2 regions of the Halobacillus sp. KGW1 genome follow, and region 2 is predicted to be linked to the other one. Evidence: riboswitches for the same ligand, from Rfam matches in the RefSeq annotation. Region 2 holds a riboswitch; the other holds the start of a gene.
What was found. A riboswitch is a leader RNA that binds a small molecule or an ion and turns the genes downstream of it on or off. The one in region 2 is predicted to bind FMN.
Positions count from the first base shown of each region.

Region 1 (10,921 bases), 740 kb from region 2:
ATGGTCTTTCTTCAGGCCGATCAGATTCTTGTAATGATTAAGAATCGATGCGGGGTTGTTTTCCTGATCAGCGACATTAATGGTCTGGTAGTTTGGATTGACTTGGAGCCACGGATCTCCAGTAGTGAATCCCGCATTCGGTTCATCGCTCCACTGCATAGGAGTCCGACTGTTATCCCGAGATGTATTCCAAAGAATTTCCATGATTTCTTCATGAGGGACTCCCTGTTCCTTTTTCTTCTGATACAAATTCTTTGCAGCCACATCATCGTAGTCTTCGATGGAAGGGAAGGCGAAATTCGTCATGCCGATTTCCTGTCCTTGGTAAATATAGGGTGTGCCCTGCATAAGGAAATACATAGTTGCGATGGAGGTGGCACTTTCCCTCCAGTACACTTCATCATCTCCCCATGTGGACACGACACGGGCTTTGTCATGGTTCTCTACGAAGAGTGCATTCCACCCGTCTCCTTCCAAGCCTTTCTGCCAACGGGTCAGTACTTTTTTCAGTCCGGGAATATCCAACTGCTGTTCGGCATTCTGATCCCACAAGTCCAAGTGTTCAAATTGGAAGATCATATCCATCTTCCCATTCTCGCCGACCCATAAATCCGCTTCATCTGCGCTGACTCCGTTCGCTTCTCCAACGGTCATGACGTCGTAATTCGAATAGGTTTCCTCCTTGAATTCTTGAAGGAACTCGTGGATACCTTCCTGATTCATATGCATATCAAAGGAGGAGACGTACTTCTCTTTCTTTGGATTCGGCATATCAGGAAACCCCGGCCGCTTCTTGATATGGCTGATTGCATCAATGCGGAAACCGTCGATCCCTTTCTCGAGCCACCAGTTGACCGTATCGTAGAGCGCCTTCCTTACTTCGGCGTTCTCCCAGTTCAAATCCGGCTGCTTTGTAGAGAAAACGTGAAGGTAGTACTGCTCCGTCTTTTCATCCCATTCCCACGCCGATCCATCAAAAATACTCTCCCAGTTGTTCGGCTCGCTTCCTTCTTTCCCATCCTTCCAAATATACCAGTCGCGTTTTGGATTGTCTTTCGACTGCCTTGATTCCACAAACCAAGGGTGTTCATCGCTCGTATGGTTCAAAACCAAATCAATGATCAGCTTCATCCCGCGTTGGTGGACTTCCTCCAATAGACGGTCAAAATCATCCATCGTACCGAATTCTTCAAGAATATCCTGGTAATCGGAAATATCATAACCGTTGTCATCTTTCGGAGATTTGTACATTGGACAAATCCAAATAAAATCGATGCCCATTTCTTTCAAATAGTCGAGCCGGTCGATCATTCCCTGTAAATCACCGATGCCGTCCCCGTTCGAATCCTGAAAGCTCCGCGGGTACACCTGGTAACCAACCGCTTCTTTCCACCAAACACGCTCCATAACCATCGCTCCATTTCTTTAGGAAATAAAATTATTAATGCAATCGATTGCATGACGAAGGGTATCTATATAGTACTGATTATATAGAAAAATCAAAAAACATCCACTTTAAGATAAACCTTTTTGTGCAAACGTTTTCTTTTATTTGTATCCTAATCGAATATCTTTCGATTTACAATAGGGAGAGGTGTGAAACTTATTACATGATGCAAGCGTAAGCAATAAGAGAGAATACCGGGAGGGTGATTTGATGCGCGGGTACAAAATTGCTAAGGATAAGGAACGACGTGGCATCTGTGTAAGTAATGATTGTGGAGAAGTGATCGGTGAAATTTATAAAACTTCCAAAAGAGGCTTGGAAAAGGAGAATAATTTTCTTTTTTCCTTTCGTTCTCAGGAGGTTTCTTTCGGTATTCAGAAGGGACGCATCCTTTTTGCTGCGTATCGTTATTCCATCTCAGGCATGGAATTCATCTTTAAAGACAACCCCTTGAAAAGTCTGCTTTATTTCTGTGTGGAAGGGGAGGTACGGGGAGACGCCGTAAAGCTGGAGGAGAACTGGAATAAGGAAATAGAAGTAAAAACAAAAAAGAAAGAGCTGGCGGTTATTCGTCCTTTTACATGGAAGACGGGGGCGGATCTGTCGGTTTCTGAGGATGTCACTGAAGATTCTTTCTTGTTTCCCCTGATTGTGCTAACGTATTTTTTATATAAGGTGTATAAGGACGAAACAGCATTCATCGACGGACTGATCGAATGGGTGTAAGGGATTGTCAGACGTAAGGATTGCGAATTTTGTTTGTTTCCGTTATATTTAAAGTGTTCAAATCGAATAAGAGAACCTTCGGGGTCGGGTGAAAATCCCAGCCGGCGGTAAAGAGCAGCTGCTCCAAGCCCGCGACGGAAAGTCAGTGTTAAGCACGGCTTTCCCTGATTTGGTGAAAATCCAAAGCCGACAGTTAAAGTCTGGATGGGAGAAGGTTGTAGGAACGTAATGGTACATTTCTTGAGTTAAGTGTACCCTTTGTTTGCTGTACGCAAAAAAAATTACGTTAACGACCCTGGAGAAGTATGTCTTCTTCAGGGTCTTTTTTTTCAAAAATCGGAGGGATGCAGATGGAACGCGACGAGAAATATATGTCTATGGCTGTGGAAATGGCGAGCAGCACGGTAGGGCAGACGAGCCCTAACCCTTCCGTAGCGGCTGTTGTGGTGAAAGATAACCAAGTTGTCGGCGTAGGTGTCCACGTCAAAGCAGGTGAAGCCCATGCAGAGGTTCATGCGCTGCGGATGGCCGGGGAAAAGGCGGATGGCGCAGAGATCTATGTGACGCTTGAGCCGTGCAGTCATCACGGACGCACGCCTCCTTGTGCACAAGCTGTCATAGATGCGGGAATCAGACGTGTCATCATTGCATCCCACGACCCCAATCCGAGAGTGTCAGGAAGAGGAATAGAGATGATGAGAGCGCATGGCCTGGAAGTAGAAATGGGTGTGCTGAAAGCGGAAGCCGACAAGCTGAACCGCGCTTTCTTCCATTCCATCCAGACAGGAATGCCTTATGTCCGGTTGAAATCAGCCATGAGCCTCGATGGAAAGATTGCAACATCGACAGGCGAGAGTCAGTGGATTACGGGCGAGAAAGCACGTGCTGACGGGCATCGATACCGCCACCTTTCGGACGCTATTCTCGTCGGCATCAATACAGTACTGATGGATAATCCAAAGCTGACAACAAGAATGGAAGGGCAGGGTTCCCATCCCGTTCGGATTGTCATGGATACACATTTGAGGATTCCTCCATCGTCGCAGTTAATTCAAAACGGCGAGGCGCCTACATGGATCTTTACTCTGGAGAACGATCAAAAGAAGAAAGACTTGCTCGAAGAACAGGATCATGTGGAAGTCATTCGAATGGAAGGCTCGACTATTGCCGTCGATGATGTGCTTCGCTATCTTGGAAAGAAGCGGATTACTTCCCTTCTGGTAGAAGGCGGGGCGACTATAGCGGATGCTTTCGTCCGTGCCGGGAAAGTAGATGAAACAGTAACCTATATCGCACCGAAGCTGATCGGCGGCAGAGAGGCGCTGACCCCTGTCGGAGGCAAAGGGATCCAGCAATTGAAGAACGTCCAGTCGTTTGAAGTGATCTTGACGGAAATACTGGGAGACGATGTCAAAGTCGTATCTGTGAAAAAAGGAGAGTAGAAACAATGTTTACAGGAATCGTTGAAGAAATAGGAACGATGAAATCCGTAAAGAATAAGACGGAAGCGTTGGAAGTGACGGTCGAAGCAGATGTGGTAGTAAAAGATGTCCAGCTTGGAGACAGTATCTCGGTAAACGGCGTCTGCCTTACTGTGGCAGGCTTTACGGATAAAACGGTAACCTTCGATGTCATGCCGGAAACCTACCGAGCGACGAATATTCACGAATTAAAACAGGGGAGTCCGGTGAATCTCGAGCGGGCCATGGCTGCCGGCGGGCGATTCGGCGGCCATCTAGTTTCCGGACACATTGATGGAACGGGCACCATCGTTTCCAAGAAGCCGGAGTCGAATGCTGTTTATTATGAGATTGAACTTCCGGACGAACTCATTCATTATTTCGTATATAAAGGATCGATTGCAGTCGATGGTACATCTTTGACGGTCTTCGGTGTCTCAGAGAACAAGGTGACGATATCCTTGATTCCTCATACGGTCGAGCATACAGTTCTCGGCGGGAAGGACCGCGGGGACCGAGTGAATATAGAATGTGACATGATCGGTAAGTACGTAGCCCATTTTCTAGGGGCAGAAAAGAAGCATGAACAAGCGGCTGGTATGTCGCAACAATTTCTTAAAGATAACGGATTTGCATAAGGGGTGAAAACTATGTTTGATTCCATAGAAAAAGCATTGGAAGATTTGAAAGCGGGGAAAGTCGTCATCGTTTGTGACGACGAGGACCGTGAAAATGAAGGAGACTTTATCGGAATTGCAGAACATGCGACTCCTGAGATGATCAATTTCATGATCAAATACGGTCGGGGTCTCGTCTGTGCTCCGGTGACGGAAGCGTTGGCTTCTGATCTCGAGTTGATGCCGATGGTCGATAGTAATTCCGACCCGAACCAGACGGCGTTCACGGTAAGCATCGACCATACCTCCACAACGACCGGGATTTCTGCAGAAGAGCGGGCCCGGACTGTCAGGGAGATGTTGAATCCGGAGGCAACAGCAGCTGACTTTCAACGTCCAGGCCACATTTTTCCTTTGATTGCTAAAGAAGGCGGTGTCCTGAGAAGGGCAGGCCATACGGAAGCAGCGGTGGATTTGGCTCGGCTGGCCGGAGCAAAGCCTGCCGGCGTTATTTGTGAAATCATTAAAGATGATGGAACGATGGCGCGTGTCCCCGATCTGCGGGAGATGGCCGACGAATTTAATATCCCGATGATTACGATTGCAGATTTGATCCAGTACCGCCATAAGAAAGAAAACCACGTCAAGCGTGAGGTGGAGGTGAAGATGCCTACGGAATACGGAGATTTCCGGGCTGTTGCCTTCACGAACGATATTGATAATAAAGACCACATCGCACTTGTCAAAGGAGATATCGATCCAAACGAACCGACGCTTGTCCGTGTGCACTCTGAGTGTCTGACTGGAGATGTCTTCGGATCCTATCGCTGTGACTGTGGTCCACAGCTCCACAATGCATTGAGACAGATTTCTGAAAACGGAAGCGGTGTCCTGCTTTATATGAGGCAGGAAGGGCGCGGAATCGGACTTTTGAATAAGCTGCATGCTTATAAGCTTCAGGAAGAAGGCTTGGATACGGTCGAAGCGAATGAGAAACTCGGTTTCGGACCGGATCTTCGTGACTATGGCGTGGGTGCTCAAATATTAAAGGATCTTGGCATCACTAAATTGAGATTGCTGACGAATAATCCTAAGAAGATCTCCGGCCTCGGCGGCTTCGGACTTGAAGTTGTAGAAAGAGTCCCGATTCAGATGCCGTCCCGCAAAGAGAACGAGCGGTACTTGAAGACGAAACAATCCAAGATGGGTCATTTATTTCACTATTAGAAAGGGAGATGGAACATGGTTAAAACAATAGAAGGAAACTTAGTAGGAACTGGTTTGAAAGTGGGAATCGTCGTAGGGCGGTTTAACGATTTCATTACAGGTAAACTGTACGAAGGAGCAGTCGATGCGTTCAAACGTCACGGTGTAGAACTGAATGATGTGGAAGTCGCCTACGTACCGGGTGCTTTTGAAATTCCTCTTGTAGCCTCCAAGATGGCGAATTCAGGGAAATATGATGCAGTCGTCACCCTTGGTGCTGTCATCCGCGGATCTACTCCGCACTTCGATTATGTATGTAACGAAGCAGCAAAAGGAGTTTCCCAGGCATCGAACCAGAGCGGTATCCCGGTGATCTTCGGTGTCATTACAACAGACACAATTGAGCAGGCAATCGAGCGTGCGGGTACGAAAGCTGGTAACAAAGGTTGGGAAGCAGCCACTGCGGCGATCGAGATGGCTACATTGATGAAGCATTTCGAGTGATTTAATACACCAAGAGCTGTTCAGTTCCATCTGAGCGGCTCTTTTTTTATACGTCCGGTTTATGGCTTTTATTAAAAAGGAAAGGATAATAGAGAAGGAGTGGAAGAGAACAATGACAAAGAGAGCGGTCTGGTTCCGCAGAGACTTACGATTACAGGACAATACAGCATTAGCGAAGGCTTTGGAGCATACAAAGGACGGGGATGAACTTCTCCTGTTCTTTCATATACACCCGGCTTTAAATGAATCATTTACAGCAAGGCATGATTATTTCTTCCAAACCCTTGCATCTTTCGTTGAAAAAGCAGAAGATGCCGGGGCGCCGGTTCATTTTATTACAGGGGATACAGAAGATGCATTTGAAAATTTAATCGAAACTGCCGGGATCGATATGGTTTATTTTAACCGAGACGAAACAGGGTTCGGCTATGAGAGAGATAAGCAGGTCGAGAAATACGTAACGTCTCTGGATGTCGACGTCTATCATTACTTGGACCACCATATTCATGGTGCCGATGAAGTGAAGAAGCAGGATGGCGGTTTTTACAAAGTTTTCACTCCTTATCTGAAGAAGTGGAAGCAGCTTCCGAAACCGGCGGTGCAGAAAGTCGATGATGAGTTACTGAAGAAAGCTGCCGTCGATGAGCGTGCCTCGTTCAAGGAAGGGGAATCCGCGTATGCTGATTTGCTCGAAAAAATCAAAGCAGATTTCGGCGGTGTCGGGGAAGCAGATGCGTGGGCACGTCTGGAACAATTCCTTGATGCGGATATTTACGATTATGACGAGCGCCGTGATTTCCCTGCGGTCGATGGGACAAGTCTGATGTCCAGGTATTTGAGGACCGGTGCCATTTCTGTACGCAGTGTCTATCATCAGATCCATGACCAGGTCGACTTCCGTAAGAAAACGGAAGGAGTGGAAACGTATATATCCGAGCTTGCCTGGCGTGATTTTTATAATATGATTTATCACTTCTATCCGAATGCACATGATGAAGAAGTAGTAGAAAAGTATCAAGGGATTCCCTGGAATAATGACGAAGACGTATTGGAGCGTTGGAAAGAAGGAAGGACCGGATTTCCTATCATTGATGCGGCGATGAGGCAGTTGAACGAGAGCGGCTGGATGCACAACCGGCTCCGTATGGCGGTTGCGTCATTTTTGACGAAGGATTTGCTGATGGATTGGCGGAAAGGCGAACGTTATTTCCAGGAAAAACTCGTCGATTATGATCCCGCCTCCAACATCGGGGGATGGCAGTGGGCGGCTTCAACCGGAACGGATCCGGTCCCATATTTCCGCGTATTCAACCCGACCCGGCAGTCCGAAAGGTTCGATCCACATGGGCGGTTTATTAAAGAATGGCTGCCGGAGCTGCGGGACGTCCCGAAGAAGTATATCCACGAACCAGCGAAGATGCCGGAGAACGAACAAGAGAAAGCGAAGTGTATGATCGGGGAGGATTATCCGGAACCGATGGTTGATCATAAACGAATGCGTGAGAGAGCGATTCAATTATTCAAAGATAAATCATAACAGTCTTAGAGGAGGTATATAGATGAGTTTTCAGAGGAAACTGGAAAAATACGCAGATATTGCTTTAAAGAAAGGTGTTCATTTACAGCAGGGACAGGGGCTGATCATCAACGCCCCCATCGAAGCAGCTGATTTCGTGCGCACCATCGGGGCGAAAGCATACGGTAGAGGAGCTAAGGACGTCCACATGGAGTGGAGCGACGAAATGTTGAATTACATGAAGCTTAAGAATGCCCCGATGGAAGTGCTGGAACATTTTCCGGAATGGAAAGCAGAAGGGCTGAGGCAGATGGTGGCAGACGGCTACGCTCTTCTCAGCATTTATGGGCCGGACCCCGACCTTCTTAAGGATGTGGACTCGGAACGCGTGGCGAAAGCGAATAAAGCGAGTGCAGAAGCGTTGACCGAGTATCGGGACTACGTTATGAATGACAAAACCACCTGGTCTGTCATCGCTTATCCACAGAAAGCGTGGGCAAAGAAAGTGTTCCCTGACGATTCAGCCGACAAAGCGCAGGAAAAGCTGTGGGAGCAGATCTTCCATATTACGAGAATCGATCAGGAAGACGCTGTACAGGCATGGGAAGACCATAATGACAGGCTTCGAAAAATCCGTGAATTCCTGAATGGAAAGCAGTACAAGAAACTCCACTACAAGGGACCCGGCACGGACCTGTCCATCGAACTTGTGCAGGATCATATTTGGCACGGGGGATCAGCTGTTTCTGAAGGAGGGGTTGAATTCAACCCGAATATCCCGACAGAAGAAGTGTTTACCATGCCTCATAAAAACGGAGTGCAGGGGACGGTGACAAGCACCAAGCCTCTTAATTACGGTGGGAATCTGATTGATAATTTCACACTGACTTTCCAGAATGGTATGGTGGTCGACTTCTCTGCAGAGTCGGGAGAAGAGACGCTGAAGCATTTATTGGAAATGGATAATGGGGCGAAACGGTTAGGGGAAGTTGCTCTCGTACCTCATGAGTCTCCGATCTCCCAGTCCGGACATATATTCTTTAACACACTTTATGATGAGAATGCCTCCTGCCACTTAGCACTTGGAAAGGCTTATCCGACGAACGTAGCAGGCGGATCCGGCTTTACGAAAGAGCAGATGGATCATCATGGTGTTAATGACAGTCTCATTCACGAGGACTTCATGATGGGTTCCGGGGCGCTGGATATTGATGGAGAAACCCATGATGGAAGTTATGAACCTATCTTCCGCAAAGGAGCATGGGCCATTCCCCTGGAAGATTAATCAAGGAAAGACACCCCGTCGGACGGGGTGTCCTCTTTCTTTTTTGACGGATCATTTACAAACACTTTCCATCCTTGACATTCGTATTACAGTTCATTTAAATTGCGATGAATACCGCTTGGATTGTTCATAAATGTGGTAACAATAGGGTAGAGATAAATTACTGAGACAACTTTTTCTATTCATAAAGAAGGGTGAGACCACATGAAGCGTGATGCTTTTTTTGACAATGCAAAGTTGGTGTTGATTTTCCTTGTCGTTTTCGGACATTTGATACAGCCGTTCACCGGCGATTCCAGACCTATGTACACCCTTTATACATGGATCTATACGTTCCATATGCCTGCATTCATTTTCCTTGCTGGATTCTTTGCGAAAGGCTCCGGCGAGAAGGACTATATTATGAACTTAGCGAAGAAGCTGATTCTTCCTTACTTGATATTCCAACTCGTTTATACCGGGTATTACTTCTTCATCGGTAAAGAGTCTGAATTGACCGGTATTTTCTACCCGCACTGGTCCCTGTGGTTCTTGTTCAGCTTGTTCTGCTGGCATATTCTCCTTTACTGGTTCAAGAAGGTACCGCCGATTCTCGGGGTGGCGATTGCCGTCCAAATCGGAGTGGTGGTTGGATACTTTACGGATATCGGTCACCATTTCAGCTTGTCACGAACATTCGTATTCTTCCCGTTCTTCCTTGCTGGTTACTGGTTGACGAAAGATCATGTGAAGCAGTGGAGAACGCGAAGGGTAAGAGAAATCAGCCTTGTGATTATGGCCTCTGTCGCTGTATTGATTGCGATGTTTCCGGAGATCAGTTCCGGATGGCTGCTAGGTTCTAAGTCATATGAGGTACTCGGCAGTCCGGAAATGGGCGGTATCGTCCGTTTGGGAATCTATGTTCTAGCCGGAATTATGATGGTCAGTGTTCTTTCCTGGATACCGGGAAAAGAATTCCGTCTCACTTATTTGGGCGGAAAGACCCTGTATGTCTACTTGCTCCATGGCTTCTTCATCCAGTTTTTCCGTCAGGCCGGCTGGTTTAAGGTCGATAACGTATTCGACGTGCTCGGCCTCGCGATTATTGCGGCAGCTATCGTATATCTACTGTCCAGCAGCATAATCAGGACGTTGACCCAGCCGCTGATCGAAGGACGCTTCCAACTGATTAAGAAATGGTGGAGCCGTATGGTAAATAAAGATTCCACCTTCCAATCTTAATGATTGAAATGCCTGGACTTGCGAATAATAGGAAAGATATTTGCAAGGAGGGGTACAGATATGACGAAAAAAATCCTGATGATTGTAACGAATGCCGATCGTATGGATGGGAACGAAACGGGACTCTGGTTATCTGAATTCGTCGAGCCCGCCACCGCATTCATGGAGGAAGGCTGGGAAGTAACCGCAGCCAGCCCTCAGGGTGGACGGCCTCCCATTGATCCGAACAGCTATAGTAACGAACTTCCCCGGTTCTGGGACGGTGTGATGGAACCCATCCATGATACGGTTCCGCTGGGCGCTGTGGATCCTACGAAATACAGTGCTATCTTCTTATGCGGTGGACACGGGACGATGATTGATTTTCCTGCTAATGAGCATTTAGAGGAACTGCTTCGGCATTTTCTAACCGAAGGGAAAGTTATCGCCTCTGTCTGCCACGGGCCGGCCGGATTTATCGGAGTGAAAGACCACAACGATCAGTTGCTCCTGGAAGGTCGGAAAGTGACCGGATTCACAAATGAAGAAGAAGAGAAGACGGGGCTTGCTTCTGTCGTGCCGTTTTCTCTGGAAGACCGCATGAATGAATCCGGTGCCGTGTTTGATAAGGGGGAGGACTACAGCGATCATGTCGTTGTCGATCTTCCGTTTATCACCGGGCAGAATCCTCAATCCAGCTTAAGTACAGCCCAAAAGATTATAGAGGAATTGAAAACCCGCTGAGTGTGATCTCAGCGGGTTTTTTAAGTACATGCATGTATGAAAAAAACCGCCGAGAGAGAATTCTCGGCGGGAGTTAGGATTTTAGAACAGGAAATGTGCAATTAGTGTAATGATCGGAAGTGTAATGATGGTACGTTCAAGGAAGATAATGAACAAGTCCTTCATATTGACCGGCACCTTCGATCCGAGCAGCAGCCCACCGACCTCAGACATGTA
Region 1 covers NZ_LSOC01000003.1:751,405-762,325, reverse strand. The annotation lists gene AXG56_RS12840 (alpha-glucosidase) at 1-1,407, opposite strand, end outside; gene AXG56_RS12835 (hypothetical protein) at 1,658-2,173, shown strand; FMN riboswitch at 2,244-2,393, shown strand; gene ribD (bifunctional diaminohydroxyphosphoribosylaminopyrimidine deaminase/5-amino-6-(5-phosphoribosylamino)uracil reductase RibD) at 2,524-3,615, shown strand; gene ribE (riboflavin synthase) at 3,621-4,271, shown strand; gene AXG56_RS12820 (bifunctional 3,4-dihydroxy-2-butanone-4-phosphate synthase/GTP cyclohydrolase II) at 4,284-5,477, shown strand; gene ribE (6,7-dimethyl-8-ribityllumazine synthase) at 5,493-5,960, shown strand; gene AXG56_RS12810 (deoxyribodipyrimidine photo-lyase) at 6,073-7,497, shown strand; gene AXG56_RS12805 (aminopeptidase) at 7,520-8,761, shown strand; gene AXG56_RS12800 (acyltransferase family protein) at 8,966-9,982, shown strand; gene AXG56_RS12795 (type 1 glutamine amidotransferase domain-containing protein) at 10,043-10,705, shown strand; gene AXG56_RS12790 (YjiH family protein) at 10,787-10,921, opposite strand, start outside.
Region 1: another riboswitch for FMN. It lies ahead of ribD (bifunctional diaminohydroxyphosphoribosylaminopyrimidine deaminase/5-amino-6-(5-phosphoribosylamino)uracil reductase RibD); the one in region 2 lies ahead of AXG56_RS09065 (ECF transporter S component).

Region 2 (10,921 bases):
ATTAGACAATAAGAAAGGGTGTTAAACATGAGTCGTGAAAACAGAAAGATATTATAGAATCCTTACTTCAGAAACACAACGAAAAGGTTTCATGTTGCGAAGAAAATTACTAAAGAAGACTTCACCTTCATTTTGGAGACAGCCAGGTTATCTCCAAGTTCCTTAGGCTTTGACCGTGGAAATATCGATTGTACAAACCCCGAGCTGCGTGAACAGTTAAAGGGGGAAGCGCAGGTTCTTTTGGATAGAGAAACCTATGGAGTATCTTCCATGGCGGCCTTCGGCTGTCGAGCGGAGGACCCGTCCCGGCCGAAGATGAGACGGAATATGAAGAACATGGCGGAATGGATAGAGTAATTGAGCTGGAACCCTATCTGTAAAGGACCGGGTTTTTGCTATGGTAATTATTATTGACATAAAATTCTAATTGTTTTATATTTTATTTGAACAGTGGTTAATAAATGAGGAGGAGTCAGCGATTACACCTAGAAAACCGATCGAACAGCAAGTAGAACAAGAAGCTATATTGAACGTCGCGAGAGATCTCTTTGTAAAGAAAGGATTCAGAGATGTGTCCATGCGGCAGATCGCTGCCGAGCTGGAAATGAGCCATGGAATGATTTATTATCATTTCAATAATAAAGCCGGTTTATTTTATGCTGTCGTAGCCAAAGACTTCGCGCTCCTCGATGAAATCCTGGAAGAAATAATGAGGGGAGAAGCAGATCCTGTACAAAAGTTGAAACACCTATTCGTCGCCTACATGAAATTCGGTATCGATTACTCCAGTCATTATGAAATGATGTTTCTAATCAAAGATGAGCAATTGAACACGCTCATGAATGAGGAGCCGAATAGGAGTTATGAACGGTTTGCCAAGGCAGTTGCTGCGCTTGTCGGTCCTAAATGCGCAACGACCCAGAGCATCTGGTCGGCGTTTTTATCCTTACACGGTTTCGTCGTTCACTATTACAAGACAGGGCAGACGTTTAACGAAATGAAAAGTCTCGTAGAAGGTCATGCAGAATTTATTATAAAATCACTGGATATATAAATTTTTTTTGCAGATAATTGACCAGTGGTTAATAAGGGGTGGAGAATGATGAAAAAAGCATTGGTATTAGGGGCATCCGGGGGAATGGGCAGCGCCCTGGTAGAAGAACTTTTGGAAGCAGGCATAGAGGTCGTTGCATTTGCAAGAACAGAAGAAAAGCTGAAACGGATGTTCCGGGGAAGGGCGCAGATCTTAGCGGGGGATGTGTTCTCAGAAGCAGATTTGCATGAGGCTGCTAAGGGAGTCGATGTGATCTTCCATGCGGTTAGCATTCCTTACTATCAATGGGCGGGACATCAGCTGCGGCTGATGCAGAATGTCATAAACGCCTCGGAAAAGGCAGCCAGTAAATTGGTCATTGTCGACAATATTTATGCCTATGGTCCCGGAATGGGAACTTTAATAAAGGAGGATGCTCCCAAAGTTCCCTTAACTAAAAAGGGGAACATCCGTTTAGAAGTTGAAAACCTTGTAAGGGAAGCGCAGGTACCTTGGATGATTGCTCATTTCCCTGATTTTTACGGGCCCAATGCAGAAAATACGGTTCTTGGCCAAACGCTGCAAGGAGCAGCTGCAAATAAACGAGGGATATTTATTGGAGATAAGCGGAAGCCAAGGGAATATATTTATACCCCGGATGGTGCGAAAGCACTTCTTTCGCTGGCGATTCGCCCTTCTGCATACGGACAGACGTGGAATATACCAGGAGCTGGAGTCATATCGGGAGAGGAGATTATCCGGTTGTTAAAAGGAGAAAGCGGTTATGACAAACGGGTGATTACTGTCACAAAAGGAATGGTGAGGATGCTTGGTCTATTTGACAAAATGATGAGAGAGTTTGTGGAAATGATGTATTTATATGAACAGCCTGTTGTTTTATCGGGAGCCAAATTCGAAAGGGAGATTGGTCCTGTACCGACAACATCGTATAAAGACGGTATTGGTCGGACGATGGAAGCGATGGCAGGACACCGTTCTTAGAGGGCGAGGAAGGCAGCCCTTTTTATAAGAATACCTGGTAGGCATACCTTTCTCCATGCGGAATTGGTAAATGAATGATCCCTTTGAATTGGAAGGCATGATTGGTGATCACCTTCTGCATTGCTCTGTTTAAAGGATGCGTATCTATTCTTACTTCTGACATCCCACTTTCCCGAGCGGCGGCCAGCAGAAGCTTGAAGAATAGAGCTGCATACCCGCGCCCGTTCCTTTCTGGAAGGATGGCGAATCTGTGAATAACGGCGTAATCGGCATCATTTTTCTCCCATTGGCCGTAAACGATGGTTTCATATGCAGTCTCCTGACCTTTTGTCAGGGCAGCGGTACCTATAATTTGCTGATTGATGAGAAAAACATAATTATTTCCATCTTCCATATCCGTTCTAAGCCTTGCCTCCGATGGAGCATCCTCACCGGACCACTGCGGTGATCCTGAGGCTGCAAGCTTCAGCTGAGCAGATCGGATAATCTCTTTAACTGCTGGAAGATCATCGATCGTTCCTTGTCGCATTTGTATATTCATCTAATCTCTCCTTACAAACCTAAATATTCCTCCCACCTTCAGCATATCATGGAATGAGTTTTCAAAGAGGAGGAGATTGTATGAATGAGGAGATGCAGAAGCTGTTCAACCGACTCATTGAAATTGAACAAGTATCAACGACCCTTTATCTTGCCATGTCTGCCTATATGGCAAGAGAGAATTATACGGGCATGGCTCATTGGCTGCAGCTTCAGTCTGATGAGGAACGAACCCATTTATTGAAATTGATCCAATATGTGAGTGACAAGAATGGTACCGTTCAATTATCCAATATTCCGGCCCAGCCCAGTGAATATGGAACGCCCCTGGAAACCTTCCAAAAAGTTTTGGAACATGAGCAGTTTGTTACTAATTCCTACAGACAAGCCTACAATTATGCCGTCCAGGTGGACCCGCAGGCGGCTGTCATTATTCAAGATTTTCTCCGGGAACAGATAGATGAAGAGGCTCAGGCTCAAACGATAGTGGATCGCTTATCACTGGCCCAAAACAATTCCTCTGCGCTTTTACTTTTAGATCAAGAGCTTGGGCAAAGGCAGGCAGCAGGATGAAAAACAGCTCGGTAATGTAGGGAATTTGGTAACGCAGAAAGAAGCGCGAAGATCTATCGTAGGGCGCTCTCACGTTACGGGTCGGATGGAGCGAATCATCCAGGCTCGTTTTTTTTTTGTGCCTTCTCTTCCTTTTTTTATTAGGAAAATGTTACCTTTATATGGGTGTGCTTGGAAATGGATTGGCTGAAACTCTTAATGATTACGCGCAGTAAAGCGTCAGGTCTGCAAGAAGGATGCGTTGCCTTGAGCAAATTTCGGATGGGAAAATTGGTGGTAACTATGAAATATTTCTTTACATTCATTCCAGCTGTATTGCTTACCTTAATAAGTGCAGATTTTAGTGGAGTATATGTAGAAGATGAACAGCAGTATAGAACGTATTTGGAGCATGCAAGGGAATGTGGGATGGAATTGGGGTTTCCCTTTCATTTCGTTACGCAGAATCCATCGAAGCTCTCGCCGCCGTTCCCTTATAAATTCGGACTGGAGATGGAGAGAATTACAAACTTGAATGTCCTTCCTTCCTTTCTTTGTTAACGTCGGGATCTATTTCATGATTATTCTCTTCATGCATTTCTTCTTTAATAGAATTATAAGGAAAGCGAGAAGAATAGGATGAAAGCAGGCAGAGCGGAGAGAGGAACCGGACTTAGTCCGGGATTCGTCGAAATTAATCAGAAGCAGAACTTCTAACTTGCGATATCATCACATTTTGACTACAATGAGGATACAATATCATATCGGTTCCATCTTCGGGGCAGGGTGTAATTCCCGACCGACGGTATTAGGTGCATAGATACCTAGAGTCCGTGACCCGCAGGTTCTTCCTGCGGCTGATCTGGTGAGAGTCCAGAACCGACAGTTAAAGTCTGGATGGGAGAAGATGTCGAGCGGAATGAGGAGAGGTTTTTTTGAACCTGCCCTCTATTTCCTGTGGACAATCTGTACTCCCTTAAGCATATAGCGCTTAGGGGTTTTTTATTGGACACACGGAAGTACCGTTCAACCTTCATCTGGGATGTGAACCGACGACAAGATGAAGGGGGAGATCGATGATGAATCCTTATACAGGTCAATCATCCAAGTTGCTCAAGTTAGTCATTTTAGCTTTATTCGGAAGTATTTCGATGGTACTCATGTTTTTAAATTTTCCTTTGCCGTTCCTGCCGCCTTATTTAAAGGTGGATTTCAGTGATGTTCCTGCGTTGATTGCAGGCATACTGTTTACGCCTGCCGCAGGTATAATAGTGGAGGGGCTGAAGAATTTACTTTATCTCATTTATACCGGTGCCGGAGATCCCGTCGGCGTCGTAGCAAACTTTGCCGCCGGTGTCTTGTTCGTTGCACCTGTCGCGATGATCTACCATAAATTCAAGACCACGAAATCGTTAGTTTCCGGCTTGGTGTTCAGCGCCGTAATTATGGCGCTTGGAATGAGCGTATTGAATTATTTCCTCGTCCTGCCTGCTTACAGCTGGTTCATGGGTTGGGAGACGATGTCTGCTCAGGTAAAATGGGCGACCGTTCTTGCAGGTATTCTGCCGTTCAATGCCTTGAAAGGAATCATTATCGGAGCTTTGTTCGTTCCGCTGTTCATTAAGCTGAAACCTTGGCTGGAGCAGAAACGGATACAATCCTCCGCAGCATAAGAAAAAGAGCGCCCGAAGGGGCGCTCTTTTATTTTTCTTTTTCCATTTCTTCCTGTTCTTCAATGGTGTAGCGTGCGGCAGGCATGACTTCGAGTCGCTCTTCAGGAATCGGCTTGCCGGATTTTTCACTCTTCCCATACGTGCCTTCTTCCATCCGCTGCAAGGCATCCTCAGCATCCATCAGCTTTTCTCTTGCCTGCTCGTAAAATGTCTGCTCTTTAGACCGTTCAAACTGATCCGTTCCTAGGTCGCCGGGATGATCGGCTACGCTTGAAATCTCCCCGGTACTGTCATTTGGATAGTCCTCTTTCGTACGGTCATTTTTATATTCTTCCATTTGTTGTTCCGCTTCTTCTTTCATTTCGAGCAATCGCTGCTTGAGTTCCTGTTTCTTTTCTTCTGTCATGATCTATTCTCTCCTCCCTGTAAATGAAAGCGAGTTATTTCTTCGCCGGGACGACACCGATCGTGCATCGGGACAGGCAGACAGTATCCCCTTGTTCGTTTTCCATTTTGATTTCCCAAACCATCGTGGTCCTGCCGATATGGGCAGGGGTTGCACGGGCGGTGACGAAGCCGCTCCGGATACTCTTCATATGATTTGCATTGATTTCAAGGCCGAATACTTGCTGCTTTTCCGGATCGACGTTCAGAAACGCTCCAATACTTGCTGCGCTTTCCGCAAGAGCAACATTGGCTCCTCCATGAAGGAAACCCATTGGTTGGTGGGTACGGCTGTCTGCAGGCATCGTCATGATAACTTCCTCTTTCGAAGCCTTCACGACTTCCATTCCAAGCGTTTCCATCAATGTATTCTTCATCATTTCTTTATTCATAACATCCCGTCCTTTGTGTATTATTCCCATTATCCAAACGCTCAAACCTATAGAAAAAAGGATGGAGGCGGTCCATCCTTTTCCTGGAATGTGCAGCGAACGTAATGCATGGCACATTCAAACTTTTCATAATCATCCGATCGGGATATAAATTTGTAGAAGCATGGACAGTCCGAGCAGGAATCCATATATCGTATTCGTTTTGGCTGTAGCAACCATGCCCGGCATCATCTCGAGAGGCTCGCTCTTTCCTACAAATCCCTGTATGGCTTGCCGGCCTTTAATCAAACTAAGGAAAGTGATAAAGGACCACAGCGGCAGAAGACCTGCGAAGATAAGCACGACGGTAAGGGCGTAGGCAATAAAGAACAGGGCCGTCAGGAATCGGATCGAACCTTGATGGCCGAACAGAATAGCCAGTGTTCTTCGTCCGTTCTTCGCATCACCGACACGGTCGCGGATGTTGTTGGTAAGCAGAATAGATCCAACAAAAATAGCAACCGGAATGGACACGATTACGACGTCCCAAGTCACCGCAGCCGTCTGTATGAAGTAACTGATTCCGATGATGACCGTGCCCATGAAAAAGCCTGCCGTGATTTCTCCGAATGGACTGTAGGCGATCGGATAGGGACCGCCTGTATAAAGGTAACCGAAAAGCATGGAAACGAGACCGATAACGGCGATCCACCAGCTCGATGAGGCACAAATATACACCCCTAATATCGCAGCGACCGCATAGAAAGTGAAAGCAAGAGTAAGAACCGTCCTTGGACTAATGCCGTCCCTTACAATGGTTCCTCCTATGCCCACAGAATTTTCGTTATCTAAACCGCGAACATAATCATAATACTCATTGAACATATTCGTAGCAGCTTGAATGAGGATGGATGCGAGCAACATTGCGGCAAATAACCAGAAATTGATCGATTGTTCCAGAGCAGCGAACATCGTCCCGACAAAGACAGGAACGAAAGCTGCCGTCAACGTGTGGGGGCGTAAGAGCCTCCACCAAACTTGGAATCCGTCACGTTCATTCAAGGAAGTTTTTACATTTTGATTTTGTACTGAACTCATGGATGTCCTCTCCCTTGTATCCAAATTGATTTTATGATAACAATTTAAGTTTAGGGAAACAGGCCTTTAGTGTCAATCAATGTAAGAAAATGTTTCCTTGAGTGAAGAATTCTTGAGTCAAGGGAAAAAAGAGAATAAAATAGAGAATGATGCACACAGATCTTAAATAATTTGTGTCGCAAGTATACTGGAACGTCCCTTAAAGAATGGGAGGAATTTTTATGCTTCATACGAAGGCACCTCATATTGAAGAAGTTATCGGGGAAGCCCTTCAGAGAGCACATCATCTTGGGGAACCTATTTTTATCAGTTTCGTTGAACACATAGATGATCAAGAGCCGTATCGTTTTTTTGAAGCTGGTCTTACGGTGGATTCCCACCGCTCGTTCTGGCAGAGCGCGGAGGGAGACTTCACAATGGTGGGCATTGGGAAAGCCAGCCAACTTTTTGCAGAGGGAAACGATCGTTTCAAAGAAGTACAGTCTCTATGGAACGACTTGAAGGAAAACGCCGTCGTGCACGATTCGTTCGGGGAGAAGGGCACGGGAATGGTTGCGCTGGGTGGTTTCCGTTTCGACCCGGAAGAGCCGGAAGGAAAACCTTGGGATAACTTTAAGGACAGCCAGCTGTCCATTCCATCCTTCTTGTTGACCAACGTCGGCGGGAAGTCGTATTTGACTTCAAATGCTCTCCTCTTTCCGGAGGATCACGCCCAACAGATCGCCGCACAGATAGCTGATCAGAAGGAGCAGTTATTGAATGGGCTGCCCGGTACTTATAAGGTGCCGGAAATTGAGACGGCTGTAGAAGTTGCTCCGCACGAATGGAAAGAGACGATCAGACGAGCTACAGAGGATATCAAAGCTGGTCTCCTCGAAAAGATTGTCCTGGCGAGAGAACTTCGCCTCTCCTTCAAGGAGGATGTGTCCGTTTCTTCCGTGCTGCGTGCACTTGCGGAATCCCAGCCGAACAGCTACATTTTCGCCTTCGAGAGTGAAGGAGATTATTTTGTGGGCGCAACGCCGGAGAGGTTGGTTAAAGTTGACGAGCGCAGACTCGTTTCCACTTGTCTTGCCGGTACCATTCCACGTGGAGCTACGCCGGAAGCGGATTTGGCGCTGGGAGAAGAACTGCTGAACGATCCTAAAAACCGGCAGGAGCATCAATTTGTCGTGGAAATGATCAGACAAGCTGTCGAAGCCTGCAGCAGTGACGTACAGATTCCGGAGGCGCCGGTGCTGTATCCGCTTAGAAACCTTCAACATCTGTACACACCGGTTAATGCCATTTTGGATGAGGGATATACGCTTTTGAATGTGGTGGAGAAGCTTCATCCGACTCCGGCACTCGGTGGAATGCCCCAGAAGGAATCCGTTGCTTACATCCGTGAGAAGGAAACGCTCAACAGAGGATGGTATGCCGGACCGGTCGGCTGGTTCGATGCGATGGATAATGGGGAATTTGCTGTAGCGATCCGGTCTGCTTTAATTCAGAAGAGGATGGCTTCTTTATTCGCAGGATGCGGGGTCGTTGCCGACTCGGACCCTCAGGCGGAATACGAAGAGACCGCTGTGAAGTTGAAGCCGATGTTGTCTGTTTTGGGAGGGTCATAATTGGGACATGTAGAATCGTTATCTAAATATGTAACACATTTTGTGGATCAGCTTGCTTCTTCGGGGGTGGAGCATGTAGTCATTTCTCCAGGATCACGATCCACACCGCTTGCAATGACGTTTGCTGAGCATTCTGAGATGGAACACTGGGTCCATCTTGATGAACGCTCGGCAGCTTTTTTTGCGCTCGGAATAGCGAAACGAGAACAGAAACCGGTGGCGGTTGTTTGTACCTCCGGGACGGCTGCGGCAAATTATTATCCTGCTATCGTGGAAGCCTATTATAGCCGTGTCCCGCTTCTGATTCTTACAGCTGATCGGCCGCATGAATTGAGGGGGGTCGGTGCACCACAGGCCATCAATCAAATTCAGATGTTTGGTAACTACGTGAAATGGTATCAGGACCTTGCTCTACCAGAGCCGGGAAACCATATATACGCCAGACGTCAGGCTTCCAGGGCGGTCGAGGAAGCGAAGAACGGCCATATGGGTCCTGTCCATTTGAATTTTCCGTTCCGAGAGCCGCTTATCCCTGATTTTCATCTGGAAGGCTGCTGGCGGGAAGAGGGCGTGACGGTTCCCCGAGCTTCTTATGGAAAGAGAATGCTGGATGCCTCGGTGGTCTCCCAATATTTGCAGACGTTTGCGGAGAAAGACTGTGGTCTGATTGTAGTGGGCCCACAGATGGACCCTGACCTGGCTGAGGCTGTGACGCGACTTGCATCCCGACTTGGTGTGCCGGTATTGGCAGATCCGCTCTCACAACTCCGTGCCGGAACGCATGACAAAAGAAATATTATGGAGAACTATGATAGTCTCCTGAAATCGGAAGCTGTCGGGGAAGAGGTCATTCCCGGCTATATTCTAAGATTCGGAGCCATGCCGGTATCCAAGGCATACTTGAAATGGGTTCAGAAATTCGGGGAGCAGGTAGATCATTTCGTTGCAGATGAACATCCGAGTCATCGGGAGCCTGCCGGCATCGATGCTCATTACATTTGGGCGGATCCTGTGATGTTTTGTGAGCAGTTGGCGAATCATCTTCCGGAGGATAATGTCGAAACGGAATGGCTCTCCCGCTGGCAGGAAATGAATAATAGGGCGAAAGCCGAAATGCTTGCTCAGGAGGATGAAAGTCTCAACGAAGGCCATGCCGTCGTTTATCTGGCGGATTCCATTCCGAACCAGTCTAATCTTTTTATCGGAAACAGCATGCCGATCAGAGACGTAGACAGCTTCTTTATGTCCACGCCAAAGCAGGTAAGGATGATGGCTAACAGAGGTGCGAACGGCATTGATGGTGTCATTTCTGCGGCTGCCGGCACGACCGTATCAGGGGAGAGAACGACGCTTCTGATTGGGGACGTCTCCTTCTTTCATGATATGAACGGTCTTTGGCTCGTTAAACACAAAAAACTCCCTCTTACGATTGTTGTGATCAACAACGATGGAGGAGGAATTTTTTCCTATCTGCCTCAGTCCAAACAACAGGATCACTTCGAGGAGTTGTTCGGTACTCCATTGGGGCTTGATCTTTCGGCGGTCACTGCTTTGTACGATGGTAGACATCACGTTGTGGAAACATGGGATTCCTATCGTCATGCACTTGCCGAAAGCTACAAGAAGGAGGGTTTATCCGTTATTGAAGTGCGAACGGACAGAAGCACCCACGTTGATTTCCATAAAGAGAAGTGGGCGAAAGTCGAAGCCTCCATCTTATCCGGGGGGAGCAAGTGATGAGATACACCATTAACAGACGGTCCTATTGGGTGGAAGATAGCGGAACAGGCTTTCCTCTGGTTATGCTGCACGGATTCACGGGTAGTACACGAACGTTTGATGAAACGTGTGCTTCTTTGGACGGAGACTACCGGTTAATCAAGGTGGATCTGCCGGGGCATGGCCGGACCGGTCCGCTCGGAGTGGTCACGATGGAGCAATTCTGCCGGGACCTTGACGCTTTGTTCGACGCACTGGAGCTGGAGAGAGCGGCTGTTCTCGGATATTCGCTCGGAGGGAGGGCTGCGTTGTCTTTTGCAGCCCTTTATCCAGAACGGGTAGAGAAACTTCTGCTGGAGAGTGCTTCACCCGGGCTTGAAACGACGGAAGAGCAGCTGGCGAGACAGGCAAAGGATAAAACGTTGGCGGAAATGATACGGGATAAAGGAATAGATGCATTCGTATCTTATTGGGAGAACATCCCTTTGTTCCGTACCCAGAACCGTCTTTCTCAACAGGCGAAGACGGCGATACGCGAAGAACGTCTTGCTCAGGATCCGGGGGGGCTCCGGGAATCTTTACTTGGTATGGGAACCGGTCATCAACCTTCCTGGTGGGAGCGTATGTCGGACCTTCAGATGGATGTGCAGCTTGTCGTTGGAGCGCTTGACGAGAAGTTTTGTCGAATAAATGATAGGATGGAAAAGCGTATTCCTGAAGCATCCTACATAGTGGTGGAAAAGGCTGGACATGCAATACACCTTGAGAAACCAAAAATTTTTGCTAAAATTGTAGATGGCTTCATGATAAAATGAGTGAGTAATGAAACCGTTTTTCATGAACGGAAAGTGTACTTTTAAGGAGGAATAAGTTATG
Region 2 covers NZ_LSOC01000003.1:15,199-26,119, reverse strand. The annotation lists gene AXG56_RS09095 (NAD(P)H nitroreductase) at 133-357, shown strand; gene AXG56_RS09090 (TetR/AcrR family transcriptional regulator) at 479-1,054, shown strand; gene AXG56_RS09085 (SDR family NAD(P)-dependent oxidoreductase) at 1,103-2,035, shown strand; gene AXG56_RS09080 (GNAT family N-acetyltransferase) at 2,058-2,576, opposite strand; gene AXG56_RS09075 (ferritin) at 2,657-3,148, shown strand; gene AXG56_RS09070 (hypothetical protein) at 3,395-3,688, shown strand; FMN riboswitch at 3,896-4,040, shown strand; gene AXG56_RS09065 (ECF transporter S component) at 4,207-4,800, shown strand; gene AXG56_RS09060 (TraR/DksA C4-type zinc finger protein) at 4,829-5,206, opposite strand; gene AXG56_RS09055 (hotdog fold thioesterase) at 5,241-5,636, opposite strand; gene AXG56_RS09050 (1,4-dihydroxy-2-naphthoate polyprenyltransferase) at 5,769-6,713, opposite strand; gene AXG56_RS09045 (isochorismate synthase MenF) at 6,935-8,326, shown strand; gene menD (2-succinyl-5-enolpyruvyl-6-hydroxy-3-cyclohexene-1-carboxylic-acid synthase) at 8,327-10,063, shown strand; gene menH (2-succinyl-6-hydroxy-2,4-cyclohexadiene-1-carboxylate synthase) at 10,063-10,860, shown strand; gene menB (1,4-dihydroxy-2-naphthoyl-CoA synthase) at 10,919-10,921, shown strand, end outside.